One region of the Arthrobacter citreus genome, then DNA from elsewhere that is predicted to be linked to it. Evidence: riboswitches for the same ligand, from Rfam matches in the RefSeq annotation. Region 1 holds a riboswitch; the other holds the start of a gene.
The links. Region 1 has a riboswitch for thiamine pyrophosphate ahead of AAE021_RS17815 (ECF transporter S component). Riboswitches for the same ligand answer to the same signal wherever they lie in the genome.

Region 1 (7,433 bases):
TAGTGGCCTTCGGCATCAAGGCCGCCGTCTTCCCCCTGTCCTTCTGGCTGCCTGACTCCTACCCGACGGCTCCGGCCCCGGTGACCGCAGTGTTTGCCGGGCTGCTGACCAAGGTGGGCGTTTACGCCATGGTCCGCACCGAGACGCTGCTCTTCCCGGGAGACCGGATCAACACGCTGCTGATGGTGGTGGCGGGCCTGACCATGGTGGTGGGCATCCTCGGTGCCCTGGCACAGACCGACATCAAACGAATGCTCTCCTTCACCCTGGTCAGCCACATTGGCTACATGGTGTTTGGCCTGGCCGTCGGATCGGTGATCGGCATTGGTTCGGCCGTGTTCTACGTGGTCCACCACATTACGATCCAGACCTCACTGTTCCTGGTCACGGGACTGATCGAGCGCCGCGGAGGCACGGCCAACATGGACCGGCTGGGCGGACTGGCGAAGCTGTCACCGCTGCTGGCCGTGCTGTACTTCATTCCGGCCATCAACCTTGGCGGGATTCCGCCGTTCTCCGGGTTCCTTGGCAAGCTGGGGCTCCTGGAAGCCGGCGTCGACCTGGGCACTCCGCTGGCCTACGTACTGGTGGGTGCCAGCGTGCTGACCAGCCTGCTGACCCTGCTGGTGATGGCCCGGGTCTGGAACCGTGCGTTCTGGCGGACGCCGGAAGACGCGGTGCACCCGGATCCCATCCTGCTGGCCACGGGTGCCGGCGGTTCCTCGCTGCGGAACTCCGGCGACGTCACGGAAAAGCCATCGGGCCGGTTCGCCGGCCGCGACGCCGTCGACCTGCTGCCGCGGACCATGGTGTACCCGACGGTGGGACTCGTGGCCCTGGGTGTTTCGCTGAGCGTCCTGGCCGGACCGCTGTTCTCGCTCAGCGACAACGCGGCCCAGGACCTGCTGGACCGCACGCCGTACATTGAAGCCGTTCTGGGAGAGGGGGCAAACCGATGACCCGCAGAGCCCAAATGCGCAACCGCCCCCGCGTGCCGCTGCTGAAGGAAATCCCGCTGCTGATCTGGCTGGTGTTCCTGTGGGGAGCACTGTGGCAGGACTTCAGTGCCGGAAACCTGATTTTCGGTGCCGTCATTGCCTTCGTCGTGGCGAACATTTTCTACCTGCCGCCGGTGGAGCTCAGCGGCCGGTTTAACCCGATCTATGCGCTGGGCTTCCTGTTCCGGTTCTTCTACAAGCTGGTGCACGCCAGCTTCGAGGTGCTGTGGCTGTCCATTGCCAAGGGCCCGCACATCAAGAACGCCGTGGTGGGCGTGAAGCTGCGCAGCCACTCGGACCTTTTGGTCACGGCCACCGGCCACGCGCTGTCGCTGATCCCCGGTTCGCTGGTGGTGGAGGTGGACCGTTCCACCTCCACGCTGTACCTGCACTGCCTGAACGTTTCCACCCCGGAGAACGCGGACAAGGTCCGCAAGGATGTCCGGGACACCGAATCATGGCTGATCCGCAGCATCGGCACCCGCGAGGACCTTGAGGTCCTGAAGGCCGAAGACGCCCTCGCCCGGGAAGAAGCCGCCGTGCTGGACGGAACCGCCGCAACAGGCAAGGGAGTCCCGTCATGATGACAGTTTTTGTGGTCCTGGTGTCGGTCATGCTGTCGGCCGCTGCCGCCGGTGCGATTTTCCGCATTGCCCGCGGACCGTCCATCCTGGACCGGGTGCTGGCAGCTGACGTTCTGCTCACGATTGTCGGAGCCGCCCTGGCGACGGACATGATCGTGAACAGGAACCTCAACTTCCTGGCGCTCCTGGTATCCATATCGCTGATCGGCTTCATCGGCTCAGTGACCGTTGCCCGCTTTGTTACGGACAGGAGATAACCGGTGAGCTCCGAAATAAAGGATCTGATAATCGGAATCCTCATGGTCGGCGGCGCTTTGATGTCGCTGGCCGCAGCCATCGGGCTGACGCGTTTTCCTGACCTCATGAGCCGGATGCACGCCGCGTCCAAACCCCAGGTGCTCGGCCTGCTGCTGTTCCTGCTGGCCATGGCCGTGCAGTTTGAAAGCTGGGTCCTGCTGCCGGTCCTTGCCGTGTGCTGGCTGTTCATGCTCCTCACCGCTCCGGTGTCCGCGCACATGATCGGCCGCGCCGGCTACCGCACCAAGCACCTGCGTCCCGAGCTGCTCACCATTGACGAGCTGGACGACGTCGTCGGGCGGGCCCAGGAGCTGCTGGCTCAGGCAAATGCCGGAACCACCGTCGATGACAGCGGCGATGATGACCCGCGCGTGGACGACGACCCCGGCGAGCACCCGCCTGCCGGGTCGCTCGACGACGACGCGGTGCCCGTTACGCCTGCCTCGGCACCCGAGGCGCAGCAGCCCGGCGTTGTGCACGGAACGGACGCGGACACAACGACGCAGGGCACCCGGCGCCCGGGACACAGTCCCGAGGGCTGAGCGCCCTGCGGTAAAACCTGCAGAATGCTGTAAAGCAGCGTCCCTAGACGATTTCGGGCGTCTTCTGGTACCGCTGGATGGCGCGCTGGGTTCCGCGGTTCGTCAGCACCCGGATGCCCTGGCTCACGGCACCGGAAACGACGGCGAAAATCACTGCGGTGCGCAGGCTGACATCCAGGACGCCATCCTTGTCACGGGGCGGTTCGTTGCCGGTAACCTTCGTCCAGACAAAGTCCAGGATTTTGGCGGACAGGAGTCCGGCGCCGATGCTGGCACCGGTGGCGAGCAGTTTGAGGATCAGGTTCATGGTTGCTCCTGGGGTTGAAGGCCTTTTTCCTAACCCTACCCGCGTTCCCCCCAAAGATGCCGGTCCATGTGTACAGTGGGAGGCGCAAACATACGACAGGGGAGCGCCGCTTCCCGCGTCCGCCGTCCGGTCCGTCCGGAAGGCAGGGACGTGGAAGGCCACCGGCGCTGAGAGTGCGGACATCCGCAGACCCTCGAACCTGATCCGGTTAGTACCGGCGCTAGGGAGTCGAGATCTCACGGGACCTCATGGCAATCCGCCGTGACCAGTCCCTCCCCTCCTGTACCTCAGGAGGATTTTTTTATGCAGCAGAACCGTTTCCAGCAGCAACTGTCATCCGTGCGGCGCCCGTGGCGGGTGGTGGACATTGTGGTTGCCTCAGTGCTGGGCGTGGCAGTGGGCATCATTTTTTGGGCCTGGTCCCTGGGCTACGCCGGCGTTGAAGCCCTCATCCTGGCTTTCCCGCCGCTGGGCGGGCTCTATACCGGTGGATGGCTGATTGCCGGCGTTCTCGGCGCGCTTATTATCCGCAAACCCGGAGCTGCAATTTACTGTGAAGTCCTCGCAGCTGCCGTTTCCGGCGTGCTGGGCACCCAGTTCGGCCTGTCGGTGCTGCTGTCAGGCTTCATCCAGGGCCTCGGCGCGGAACTGGTGTTCCTTGCGTTCCTCTACCTCCGGTACACGCTGCCGGTGGCGGTGCTGGCCGGCCTTGTATCGGGTGTCTTCCTCGGAGTCAGCGAAAGCATCCTCTACAAGCCGGAATGGGCCTTCCAGTGGCAGGCGCTGTACACGGTGTTCGCCGCCGTCTCCGGAGCTGTCATTGCCGGCTTTGTCTCCTGGCTGATCGCCCGGGCGTTGGCCCGCACCGGCGTGCTGTCACCGTTTGCGTCCGGACGGGCAGCGGACGCTTCATCCCATGCACGCTCGTAGCTCATCCCGGGCCGGCGCCGCAGCGGTCCATGCCCGCGACTACAGTTGGCGGCACTCCGGGCGCAGCACCCCGGCCATCTCCTCCCTGTCCCTGGACATCGAGGCGGGGGAGAAGGTCCTGCTCCTGGGCGCCTCCGGAGCGGGGAAGTCCACGCTGCTGCATGCCCTCGCCGGTGTGCTGGGTGAAGGGTCCGGCCCGGACGCCGCCGGAGAGGAATCCGGCGTCCTGACCATCGACGGTGTTCCTCCCCTCCAGGCCCGGGGCCGGGCGGGACTGGTGCTGCAGGACCCGGACTCCCAGCTGGTCCTGTCCCGGGTGGGCGACGAGGTGGCGTTTGGCGCCGAGAACCTCAGGGTGCCGCCGCGGGATATCTGGGAACGCGTCCGGACTGCCCTGGACGACGTCGGGCTGAGGGTGCCGTTGCATCAGTCCACCGCCGCCCTGTCCGGGGGGCAAAAGCAGAGGCTGGCGCTGGCTTCGGTGCTGGCCATGGAACCGGGGCTGCTGCTGCTCGATGAACCCACGGCCAATCTGGACCCGGCCGGAGTGCTGGAGGTGCGGGACGCCGTCGAACGCGTCTTGGACCGCACCGGCGCCACGCTGATTGTCGTGGAGCACCGTGTTTCAGTCTGGGCCGGCCTGGTGGACCGTGTGGTGGTCCTGGCCTCCGACGGCGGTATCCTCGCCGACGGACCGCCCTCACGGGTCCTCACCGATCCGTCAAACCGGGACCGGCTTTCCGCAGCTGGGGTGTGGCTGCCCGGGGTCCGCCCCGTGCCGGGCGGCCCGGCGGCCGGGGCTCCGGGCGGCGAGCTGCTCGAAGCCCGCGGGCTCGGGGTTGGGCGGGGCAAAGGCACTCCGGCAATCGTGGACGGAGTGGACCTGACGCTGCAGGCCGGAACCGCCCTGGGGATTACCGGTCCCAACGGGGCCGGAAAGTCGACGCTGGCGCTGACCCTGGGCGGGCTGCTGCCGCCCGTTGCCGGCACCCTGCGGGCAACTCCGGCGCTGGCCGGTGCCGCCGGACCGGATCCCCGGCGGTGGAAATCGGCGGACCTGGTGACCCGGATCGGCACCGTGTTCCAGGAACCCGAGCATCAGTTCGTGGCCTCGACGGTGCGCGATGAGCTGGCCTTCGGCCCCAGACGCACCCGCCGGCAGTCCGAGGCGCAGGTCTCGGAACTGGTGGTGTCATTGGCTGAACGGCTGCGGCTGACGCCGCTGCTGCAGGCAAATCCGTTCACTCTGTCCGGCGGTGAGAAGCGCCGCCTGTCAGTGGCGACGATGATCGCCACCGACCCGCAGATCCTGCTCCTGGACGAACCCACGTTCGGGCAGGATGCGAACACCTGGGCTGAACTTGTGGCGCTGCTTCGAACGCTGGTTGCGGACGGCACTGCGGTGGTCTCCGTGACCCACGACGCCGAGTTCCTGTCCGCCCTCGGGGGAAACCTCCTGCGGGTTGAGTTCGGGACCGCTAAGGCGGGGATGCTGCTGTGAAACGCTCCGAAGAACACAGCGCCCGGGCGGCATCCTACCTGTCCGTGGACATGGCGCCCACGGATCTGGCTAATCCCTCCCGGCGTCCGGCCGGAACCCTGCTGGAGCGGGCCAACCCGCTGTCCAAACTGGCCGCCGCCGCAGCCCTCACACTGGCGGTGCTGGTGAGCGTGGACTGGATCAGCGCCGGAATAGTCCTCGTTGCGGAGCTGGTTCTGCTGCCGCTGCTGCGGATCCGGCCAATGACGCTGCTCAAGCGCATCTGGCCGCTGGTTGTTGCCGCCCTGATCGGCGCCTACGGCACGGCCCTGCTGGCCGAAAAAACCGGAACGGTGCTGCTGGACGCGGGGCCGCTGCTGTTCACCTCCGATTCAGTGGCAGCCGGCATCGCCATTGGCCTCCGCGGGCTGGCGATCGCCCTGCCCGGAATCTATCTGCTCGTCTCGACGGACCCGACGGACCTCGCTGACGCCCTGGCCCAGAAACTGCGGTTGCCCCACCGGTTTGTGCTCGGTGCACTGGCCGCCATGCGCCTGGTCGGCCTGCTGGTTTCGGAATGGCAGAGCCTGGGCATGGCCCGGCACGCCCGCGGCATCGGTTCGGATGCGGGGCCGATGGCCCGGGCCCGGTCCTTCCTGGGGCAGTCGGTCGCCCTGCTGGTCCAGGCGGTGCGCCGTGCCACCCGGCTGGCCGCGGCAATGGAAGCGCGCGGATTCGGCAGCGGAGAGCGCACCTGGGCTCGGACGTCAGTGTTCACGGTCCTGGACATCTGGGTCACGCTGTACGGCGTGATGTTTGCGTTCGCCGCGCTGGCGGCTGCCGTGATGGCCGGGACCTTCAACTTCATCCTGACGTAGGCCTCCGCCCCCGGCTCCCGATCACCGCAATGACACGCTGCGGGTCCAAGCCGCCCAGGCAGGGAAGACGCCACAGAGCCCCCTTACAGGCACTTGGGTCGGCCGGTGGGCAGTTTCGCAAAAAACCAGCGGCCGAGCCTAGCCGTCGCTAGGGGGAATCCCAAGATAGTCTGCGGAACGTACGTGTCCTCTCACCTCAAGGTTCCAAACAGGCCGTATAAACCTTTCCGGACTAAGGCGCAGGTACTGAACCTCTGTTACTTCCGCAGGTTTCCACGATTCCCTGAAAATACCATTGGGTTCGTAACCCAAAGATTTTGACACACCTAGAGAAGCCGAGTTCCAGACTGCTGCCTCGGACACAGCGTTGTTCGCCTTCAACCAATCAAATGCGTAGAGGAGGACTGCTGTTCGCATCTCCTTGCCGAGGCCTTGGCCCTGAGCATCTTGGCGGAGCCAGGAGCCCGTTGACACCGTCTTGAGAGTGCCAAACCCTTCGGCGCTCAAGTCCTGACACCCGACAAAGTCGTTTGCTCTCCAGACTCCGAAGTAAAGTGCCCACTTCTCCGGTGTCGATTCTGCACGTGCCCGCCAAATTCGCCGCGCAGTGTTTGCGGGAAGATCTTCAGGGCGTGCCTCCGTCCACGGATGGGAAAAAGGCATCTGCCCTGGGGGATGAATGCCAGCTGCCGCGGCTTCCACGGCAGCGGGCAAGTCCGCATCTTGGATCGGTCGCAGAACCAAACGTGGAGTGGAGAGAACTAATCCGAAGGGTGGCCACAGGGTGGCTAGGCTGGTCACCCCTAATCCTAACCAGGCGTTGTGACGTTGATCCGGTTCGAAATCCGTAATCCTAAGAGCACGGCCCGGTGAGGATCCTCTTAGGGATTTGCTCTGTTGCGACTGAATCACGTTCTCCGACCATCGGTCACGTGCCGCCACCTGGATGTCTACCGTGTAGAGCATGCGCATATCTGAGACTGTCCATGCCGAAAACCGATACACCGTCGATTCACCGTTCTATCGCGTCAACTTCTGGGAACAAGCATCACCGCCGCGCGGCTGGATGCTCGATGCCTACATCCTGAGTGAAGTCGAGGATCTGACGGAGGTGTACCAGTGGATAGAAGAAAACGCTCGTGGACGTCGATTTGAGCTCTTCATTGAGATACAGGAGGAGCCCCTGGGTCCTTTCAACAGTCCGCGTACGAGTGACCTTATCCGGCTGCTCGGAAGGAATCCCAACGTCGGAGAATCTGTCCATATCGCCACCTTCGTCCCGATCTGAGGAGGCATTGCGGTCAACCACTCGCACCGGTCATCGCGCACGCAGACGGATCCTCTTTTAGGACAGGACCAGCAGGTCAGCCTTAGCGAGGGGTTGAGCGCATCTGAGGACGTTCCCCAGTCGAAGACC
Region 2 (7,433 bases), 480 kb from region 1:
CGTTCGAGATGATCCGGCACCTGACCGAAACCCTCCCGGTGATGCCGGCTCCGAGCTGGGTGCGCCGGCGGATCGAACCCATCGCCATCCGCGACGTGCTGCATTACCTGGTGCGCGCCGTCGATCTGCCCGCGGACATCAACCGCACCTTCGACATCGGCTCCCGCGAGGTGCTGACCTACGCGGAGATCATGAATGGCTATGCCGAGGAAGCGGGCCTGCCGCGGCGCCGGATTTACGCCCTGCCGCTGCCAGCCCCGCGGCTGGCCGGCATGTGGGTGGCCCTGGTGACCCCCATTCCACGGTCCATGTCGCTGCCGCTGGTCGAATCCCTCCAGCACGACGCCGTGGCCAAGGAACACGACATTGATCAGTACCTGCCCCTGCCCGACGGCGGACTCACCGGATACTCGGAGGCGGTCAAGCGGGCGCTGGGCAAGGAGAAGCGCGGGGAAGTGGAAACCACCTGGGCCGGAGCATCGCCGGCGGCGGACGAGGCGTCCTCGCCGCTTCCCAGCGACCCGGACTGGGCCGGCCAAACGGTTTACGTGGACTCCCGGCAGCGCCGGTCAGCCGTTGCCCCGGAGCATGTCTGGAAGGTGATCGAGGGCATCGGCGGCAAGAACGGCTGGTATTCGCTGCCCATGGCCTGGGCCATCCGCGGCGTGCTGGACAAGACCGTGGGCGGGGCGGGGCTGACCCGCGGCCGGCGGAACCCCACCACCCTCTTCACCGGCGACGTCGTGGACTGGTGGCGGGTGGAGCTCCTGGAGCGCGGAAGCCTGCTGCGGCTGCGTGCCGAAATGCGGGTTCCGGGCAAGGCCTGGCTGGAGCTGCGGGTGGATCCCGACGGCGACGGCAGCCTGTACCGGCAGCGCGCCATTTACTTCCCGAAGGGTCTGGGCGGAAGACTGTACTGGTGGCTGATCGCCCCGTTCCACGGACTGATTTTCCCGTCCATGGCCAAGAACATCACCAAGCACGCCGCCAGGCTGGCCGAAGAGACCTGAGTCAGCCCTCCACACGCAGGCCCAGGTTGACCGCCAGCAGCGGGGCCAGCATCATCAGCTGCGCCTCGTCCACGGTGGCTCCGCTGAGACCGGGGAGGTGCGTGATGGAACGGAACCCGGTGGTGCGCAGGTCAACGTCCTGCAGCACCGCGCCGGACAGGTTCAGGCTGCCGATGGTGCAGTCGCGGAACGCCACCCGGGTGGCGTGGACACCGTCCAGGTCCAGTTCCTCGATCCTGCAGTTGCTGAACAGCACGTCGGTAAGCCGGGAACTGCGCAGGTTCACGAAGTCCAGCTTGCCGCCGTCCACATGCACCGAGTTCCAGCCGCTGTCGTAAAGCTCCGCCGACCCCAGCCTGCTGCCCTCCAGCACCACGTCCCTGAACGTGCTGCGCGGCGCCCGGAACACCGGGGCGTACAGGCCCGAAAACCGGCACTCCAGGAATCGGGCACCGCGCAGCCCGGTGTCCATCATGGAGACCGAGGCGAACTCGCACTCCAGGAAGGTGCTGCCCTGCAGGTCCCTTCCGTCGAAGGACTCGCCGTCGAAACGCAGCCCCTCGCAGGTGTCCCCGGCCTCCTGCGCCGGGGCGTCAGTCAGACCGTTCAGCCGCACCGGATCCAAAGCCGGGGCCCTGGTTTTTCCGGCGGATTTTGTGCTTCCGGACCGGCGGGCTGCCGAAGCCACGCCTACTTGCGCCGGCCGAAGATGAAGTAGGAGAGCGGGCCGACAAAGTTCACGGCACAGGCCGCCGACCACAGCGCCCGGGATCCGCGCACTTCCCCGGCCGGGCGCCGCCAGATGTCAGCCAGGGCCAGGCCGGCGAGAAGCACCTAGACGGTGGAGGCCACACCCACCATCTTCTTCTGCTGGGCGGTGAGGTCCCTGATGGATTTTTTCTTAACCAACGTGCTCTCGTTTCTGTCGGGGACGCCGGGATGGAGGCTGCTGCCTCCATCCCGGCACCGAGTGCTTTTGACTACGATTCTCCCGCACCAGCGGCGAAAAACTCATACTCCCGGTGCGCCGATTCGTGGAAGGCGGAGCGGGTGAGCTCTCTGACATCCTCGGGGCTGCGGTCCAGCACACGTTCCAGAATGTCCACCGCGGCTGTCGTGGATCCGGCAAAAGCCGGGTCGCTGTAGGTGTCCAGCCATTCGGCGTAGGGGTGGCCCGAATGGTTGGCATCCGACAGCCGGGTGCCCACATCCGCATAAATCCAGAAGCACGGCAGGAGCGCGCCAACCAGCCGTTCGTATTCGTTGGCTCCCCGGCCGGCGCCCGGGCCGGCAGCGTCGGCGCTGCCCAGCAGATGCTGCAGATATCCGCGGGTCACCGGTCCCGGCACGGCCTCCCGTCCCGCCAGCCCACCGTCAGTCCCTCCGCCGATCCCACCGCCGATCCCACCGTCCGGCAGCCACGAGGTGTGCAGCTCCATCTCGGTGGCCAGGGCATCGTACGCTGCCTTGGCCCAGAACACCTGCTCGTCGAGGGCGGGCGCCAGTTCGCTGGCACGCGCCAGTGCCCGGGCGTAGCCGCGGAGGTACAGGGCATCCTGGGCGAGGTAGAACTCGAAGGCTTCCCGGTTCAGGTGTCCGCTGCCCAGGGCCCGGACGAAGTCCAGCTCGTTGATGTCCGCCCGCACGGCGGCCGTCTGCTCCCACAGTGCCGCGGTGTGGGGGCCGGCCGCTTGGACCGGAGGAGCTTCCTTCATGGCTTCCGGCGCCGCCGCGGCTGCCCCAAGCGGTGCAAGCCCGCGTTCCCACACCCCGCGAAAATGGTGCACCGGGCCGTGGCCGGCGCCGACGTCGAGCTCGTCGGCGTATTCCAGCGCCTCCTGCAGCCACTCCTTGGTGGCCGTCAGCGCCAGGTCCCAGCGGCCCGTCCGGGCGTAACAGGTGGCCAGGGCCGCGGACATGGAGCATCCCGTTCCGTGGGTGTTGACCGTATCCACCCGCGGCGTCCGCACCTGCAGCACCACAGGGTCCGCAGCGGCGGCGTCCACTAGGGCATCGGGGCACCACTGGCCCGCAAGATGGCCGCCCTTGACCAGCACCTGCACGCCGTAGGCCGCGGACAGGCGTTCACCCTGCGCCAGCGCCGAGCTCCAGTCCCGGGCAACGGGTTCCTGCACCAGCACCGCCAGTTCCGGAAGGTTCGGTGTCACCACGTCCACGCGGTGCAGCAGCTGCCGGAGGGCGGCTTCCGCGCCGTCGTCCAGCAGGCGGTCTCCGCTGGTGGCAATCATGACCGGATCCAGCACCACGGCGGGCACCTGGGCCTCAGCCAGCCAGGCGTCAACGGTGTGCGTGACGCCGGTGCTGCCCAGCATGCCGATCTTCACGGCGTCGATAATGACGTCGTCGCTCACGGCGTCCAGCTGTTCACGCAGGAAACCGACGGGCGGAGTGTGCACCGAGCGCACGCCGCGGGTGTTCTGGGCGACGAGCGCGGTCACCACGGCCATCCCGTAGCCGCCGGTGGCCGCGATCGATTTCAGGTCCGCCTGGATACCGGCACCGCCGGCGGGATCAGTGCCGGCAATACTGAGGATCCGGGGAACCCTGTGGATGCTGCCGAAGTCCGAGCCGGCGTTTGTGCCGGCGCTCATGCGGGAATCCCCGCATTCCAGGCCCGGACCAGGTCAGCTGCCGCCCGCTGCGGATCAGCTGCCGCGCAGATGGCCGAGACCACTGCGGCGCCGGTGGCTCCGGCGGCCCGCAGCGGTCCGACGTCGTGGTGCAGGATGCCGCCGATGGCCACCACCGGAAGCGGGGCCCGGGCAGCGAAGCCGGCAAAGCCCTCCACCCCCAGCGGCTCCGGATGGTCGGGCTTGGTGTGAGTGGGGCGGATAACGCCGGCCCCGAGGTAATCCACGGTTCCCGGCGGCAGCACCGCGAGGGCGTCCAGATGCTCGGTGGTGTTGGCGGTCAGGCCGACAACGGCGTCCGGGCCCACCAGGGTGCGCACCAGTTCGGCGGGAAGATCCTTCTGGCCCACGTGCACGCCATGGACGTCGGCTCGCGCTGCCCGGGCGGCAAGATAAATATCAACCCGGTCATCCACCAGCACGGTGGCCCGGCCGGCCGCGGCCTCGGCGACGGCGAGGACGAGGGCATAAAAGTCCGCGGCGGAGGCGTCTTTTTCCCGCACCTGGATGGTTTCCACGCCGCCGGCCACGGCCGCCCGGACCGTTTCGACAACGCCGCGCGGCCCGCACAGGAGGGTGTCGGTCACCAGGTAGATGCCGCTGCTGCGGATACGCTCCCGGGAGCGGGACACGTCCGCCACTCCGGCCTTCACGCGGTCACCAGCCGCTGCTCCAGGTCCTGCCCGGTCAGGGAGGCAAGGGCATCGAGGAATCCGGCGGCGAAGCTGCCCGGCCCGGAGGATGCCTGCGCGGCAGGTTCAGCGGCCACCGTGTAAACCGCTGTTGCCGCTGCCACGGCGGCCAGCGCGCCGCCGTCGTCGGCCACTGCGAGGAAGGCCGCGGTGACCGCACCCAGCGCACACCCGCCGCCGGTAACCCGTGTCAGGAGCGCATCCCCGTTGCTGATCCGGAGGGTCTGGACCCCGTCCGTGATCAGGTCTGTCGGTCCGGACACGGCCACCACGGAGCCATGCTTCTCCGCGAGCAGGAGCGCTGCGGGCAGAGCTGCTTCCGGGTCATCGGTCGCGTCGACGCCGCGGCCGCCGGTCCCCAGACCGGCGAGGGCGATGATCTCCGACGCGTTCCCGCGGATGGCCGTTGGCCGCAGGGCCAGCAGTTCCGCGGCCAGGGCGGTGCGCACGGGCAGGCTGCCCACGGCCACCGGATCCAGGACCCAGGGGGTTCCGGCGTCATTGGCGGCTTCGGCTGCCTCCAGCATGGCCCGGCGCTGTTCCTCGTGCGGGGTGCCCAAGTTGATCAGCACGCCGGAGGCAGCCCGGGCAAACGGTCCGGCCTCCCCCGGGATGTCGGTCATGGCCGGCGCCGCGCCCAGCGCCAGCAGCACGTTGGCGGTGAAGTTGGTGACCACGGCATTGGTCAGGCACTGCACCAGCGGCGGCTCGGTGCGCACGCGGTCCAGGAGGGTGGAAACAGTTAACGGTGTCAGGCGAATAGTCATCCGCGACATCCCTTCGCTAGTTCGAACTAGATCAGGTTCAACGGGTCTTATCTCAGCCTTGCGGCACCCCGTGTCACTGCAGACGACTCTAGGCCATTTCCGTGCCCGTTCCCACCTGTGCGGGGAGCGTCAGAGCGTGGAGTGCTCTCCCAGACGGTGGTAGGTGCGGTTGTGGTAGACCAGCGGCTCGTCCGGCGCGCCGGGCGTCAGGACCTCCAGGACCTCGGCGGTGACCAGCACCGATGAGCCGACGGCGGTGCGGCCCAGCACGCGGGAGCGGAGGGCACGCGGGACCTCGCGCAGCAGCGGTTCACCGGTGGGAAGCTGTTCCCAGGCCAGGGAGGAGGTGAAGCGGTCCGATCCCGGGCGGGCAAACAGGCCGGCGAGGCCGGCATTCCGGGCCCCCAGGAGGTGGACCACAATCGTTTCGGCGGAGGCGACCACGCCGGCCGAGCCGGAGGCAGAAGCAAGCGAGAACACCAGGATGGCCGGGTCCGCGGAGACCGACGACACAGACGAAGCAGTGAGTCCCACCGGACCGGACCCGCCGGCTGCGGTAATGACGGCCACTCCCGCGGGATGGGCACGGAAGGCGTCCTTGAAAAGGTCTGTGAGCATAGCTCTACGCTAGAACCTCAACAATGGTTGAGGTCAAATCGGTGGTCCTCCGAACGCCGGATACACAGCGGATTGTTCTTCCCTTCCCGGCCGGAACCAGCCGGAACCTCAGTACTCCAGGAGCGGGGCCCCGGTTCCCCGGCCGGCCGACTCGTCACCGGGATTCACAAACCGGCATTCGGCCAGTGAGAGGCAGCCGCAGCCAATGCAGCCGCCGAGCCGGTCCCGCAGGGCCTCCAGGGAATGGATCCGGGCGTCCAGTTCCTCCCGCCAGGCGCGGGACAGCCGCTGCCAGTCGTTATGGTCCGGCACGGCGTCTTTCGGCAGTTCATCGAGGGCGCGGGCGATGGTGGCCAGCGGAACTCCGGCGCGCTGGGCGGCCCGGATGACCGCAACCCTGCGGAGCACCGACCGGTCAAAGCGGCGCTGGTTCCCTGCGGTGCGGCGGCTGACGATCAGCCCCTGCCGCTCATAAAAATGCAGGGCGGACACCGCCACTCCGCTGCGCTCGGCCACCTGGCCCACGGTCAGTTCGGACCGGGCCCACCCGCGTGCGTCAGCTACTCCGTCATTACCCACCGTCTTGCCCATGTTCCCCTCCGTTCCTCCATTATCGGCCCATGGGCATTCCGCGCGCGCCCCCTTGCCAGCGTCAGCCATGATTTCACGGGCCGGGTTCTGGCTACTCCACCGCCGGCGTGCCTACAGTGGCGCACTAAACAGTGTCCGGGCACCTGTCCGGCCCGGAAAGGCACCCTCCGTGAGCGCTGCACCTCCTGAACCTCCGGCCGCCGGAACCCTGGTTTTCCTGCAGGGCGCCGGCGGTCCCGATCCTGTTCCCGCCCAGACCATCCGTGAGCAGCTGTCGTTGGAACCAGGCCTGGCCGATTACACGGTCCTGAATGTTGCCTGGGCCGCCGGAGCCGCTCCCGACATCAGCGTGGCGCCCGCCCTGCCCCCGCGCTACCGGGATTCCACCACCGCTGAGATACCCGGGGCCTACAGCGGCGGGCGGGGGATGGCACTGGTTGGAATGGATTTGCTGCGCGCATCAGCGGCGTGGCCGCCGGGCGCCGGTTCAGCCGCAGGGGCGGATGCAGCGGATGCAGAGAACCTGATGCTGGCCGGCAGCGTTCAGCGGCTGGTGCTGGGGCTGGTCACGGACGCCGCAGTCAACCGGCGCGTGCCGCTGATGGATGCTGCATCGGATTTTTCCCGCAGTATCATCTATTACCTTCGCCGCGGAGCCGAGGCCCGGTCCGTCATAACCAATGCCCTGCGGATGATCCCGCAGGACGCCCCGGTCATCCTGTTCGGCCACAGCCTCGGCGGCGTGGCCGCCGTGGACCTGTTGACCGGGCCGGAGTGGGATGCGGCCGGAGCGCGCGTTGATCTGCTGGTCACCGCCGGCTCCCAGAGCCCCTGGCTCTTCCTGCTGAATGGACTGGAACATGTGGGCCCCGGAATTCCCGGGAACGTTCCGGTGCCCTGGCTGAACTTCTGGGATGAACGTGACCTGCTGTCCTTCTGCGCCGAAGAGGTCTTTTCCGGCAGAGGTGACTTCATCCGCGATGTTCAGATCACCTCGGGTGAACCATTCCCTGCCTCGCATGGTTCCTATTTCACCGATCCGGTACTCTACGCGGCCATGCGCGAGCGGATGGCGGGCACGGATCCAGCCCGGGACGGCTCTGG

Region 2: it holds a riboswitch for thiamine pyrophosphate, as region 1 does, so the genes downstream of both, thiM (hydroxyethylthiazole kinase) here and AAE021_RS17815 (ECF transporter S component) in region 1, are expected to answer to the same signal.

Annotation. Positions count from the first base shown of each region.
Region 1 is NZ_CP151657.1:3,829,554-3,836,986, forward strand. It holds gene AAE021_RS17790 (Na+/H+ antiporter subunit D) at 1-959, shown strand, start outside; gene AAE021_RS17795 (Na+/H+ antiporter subunit E) at 956-1,582, shown strand; gene AAE021_RS17800 (monovalent cation/H+ antiporter complex subunit F) at 1,582-1,839, shown strand; gene mnhG (monovalent cation/H(+) antiporter subunit G) at 1,843-2,421, shown strand; gene AAE021_RS17810 (DUF4235 domain-containing protein) at 2,465-2,728, opposite strand; TPP riboswitch at 2,816-2,972, shown strand; gene AAE021_RS17815 (ECF transporter S component) at 3,032-3,658, shown strand; gene AAE021_RS17820 (ABC transporter ATP-binding protein) at 3,645-5,159, shown strand; gene AAE021_RS17825 (energy-coupling factor transporter transmembrane component T) at 5,210-6,016, shown strand; gene AAE021_RS17830 (GNAT family protein) at 6,155-6,988, opposite strand; gene AAE021_RS17835 (hypothetical protein) at 6,981-7,304, shown strand.
Region 2 is NZ_CP151657.1:3,354,337-3,361,769, forward strand. It holds gene AAE021_RS15510 (SDR family oxidoreductase) at 1-1,010, shown strand, start outside; gene AAE021_RS15515 (pentapeptide repeat-containing protein) at 1,012-1,698, opposite strand; gene AAE021_RS15520 (PLDc N-terminal domain-containing protein) at 1,701-1,844, opposite strand; gene AAE021_RS15525 (bifunctional hydroxymethylpyrimidine kinase/phosphomethylpyrimidine kinase) at 1,991-3,622, opposite strand; gene thiE (thiamine phosphate synthase) at 3,619-4,314, opposite strand; gene thiM (hydroxyethylthiazole kinase) at 4,311-5,120, opposite strand; TPP riboswitch at 5,112-5,201, opposite strand; gene AAE021_RS15540 (flavin reductase family protein) at 5,250-5,738, opposite strand; gene soxR (redox-sensitive transcriptional activator SoxR) at 5,847-6,329, opposite strand; gene AAE021_RS15550 (hypothetical protein) at 6,499-7,433, shown strand, end outside.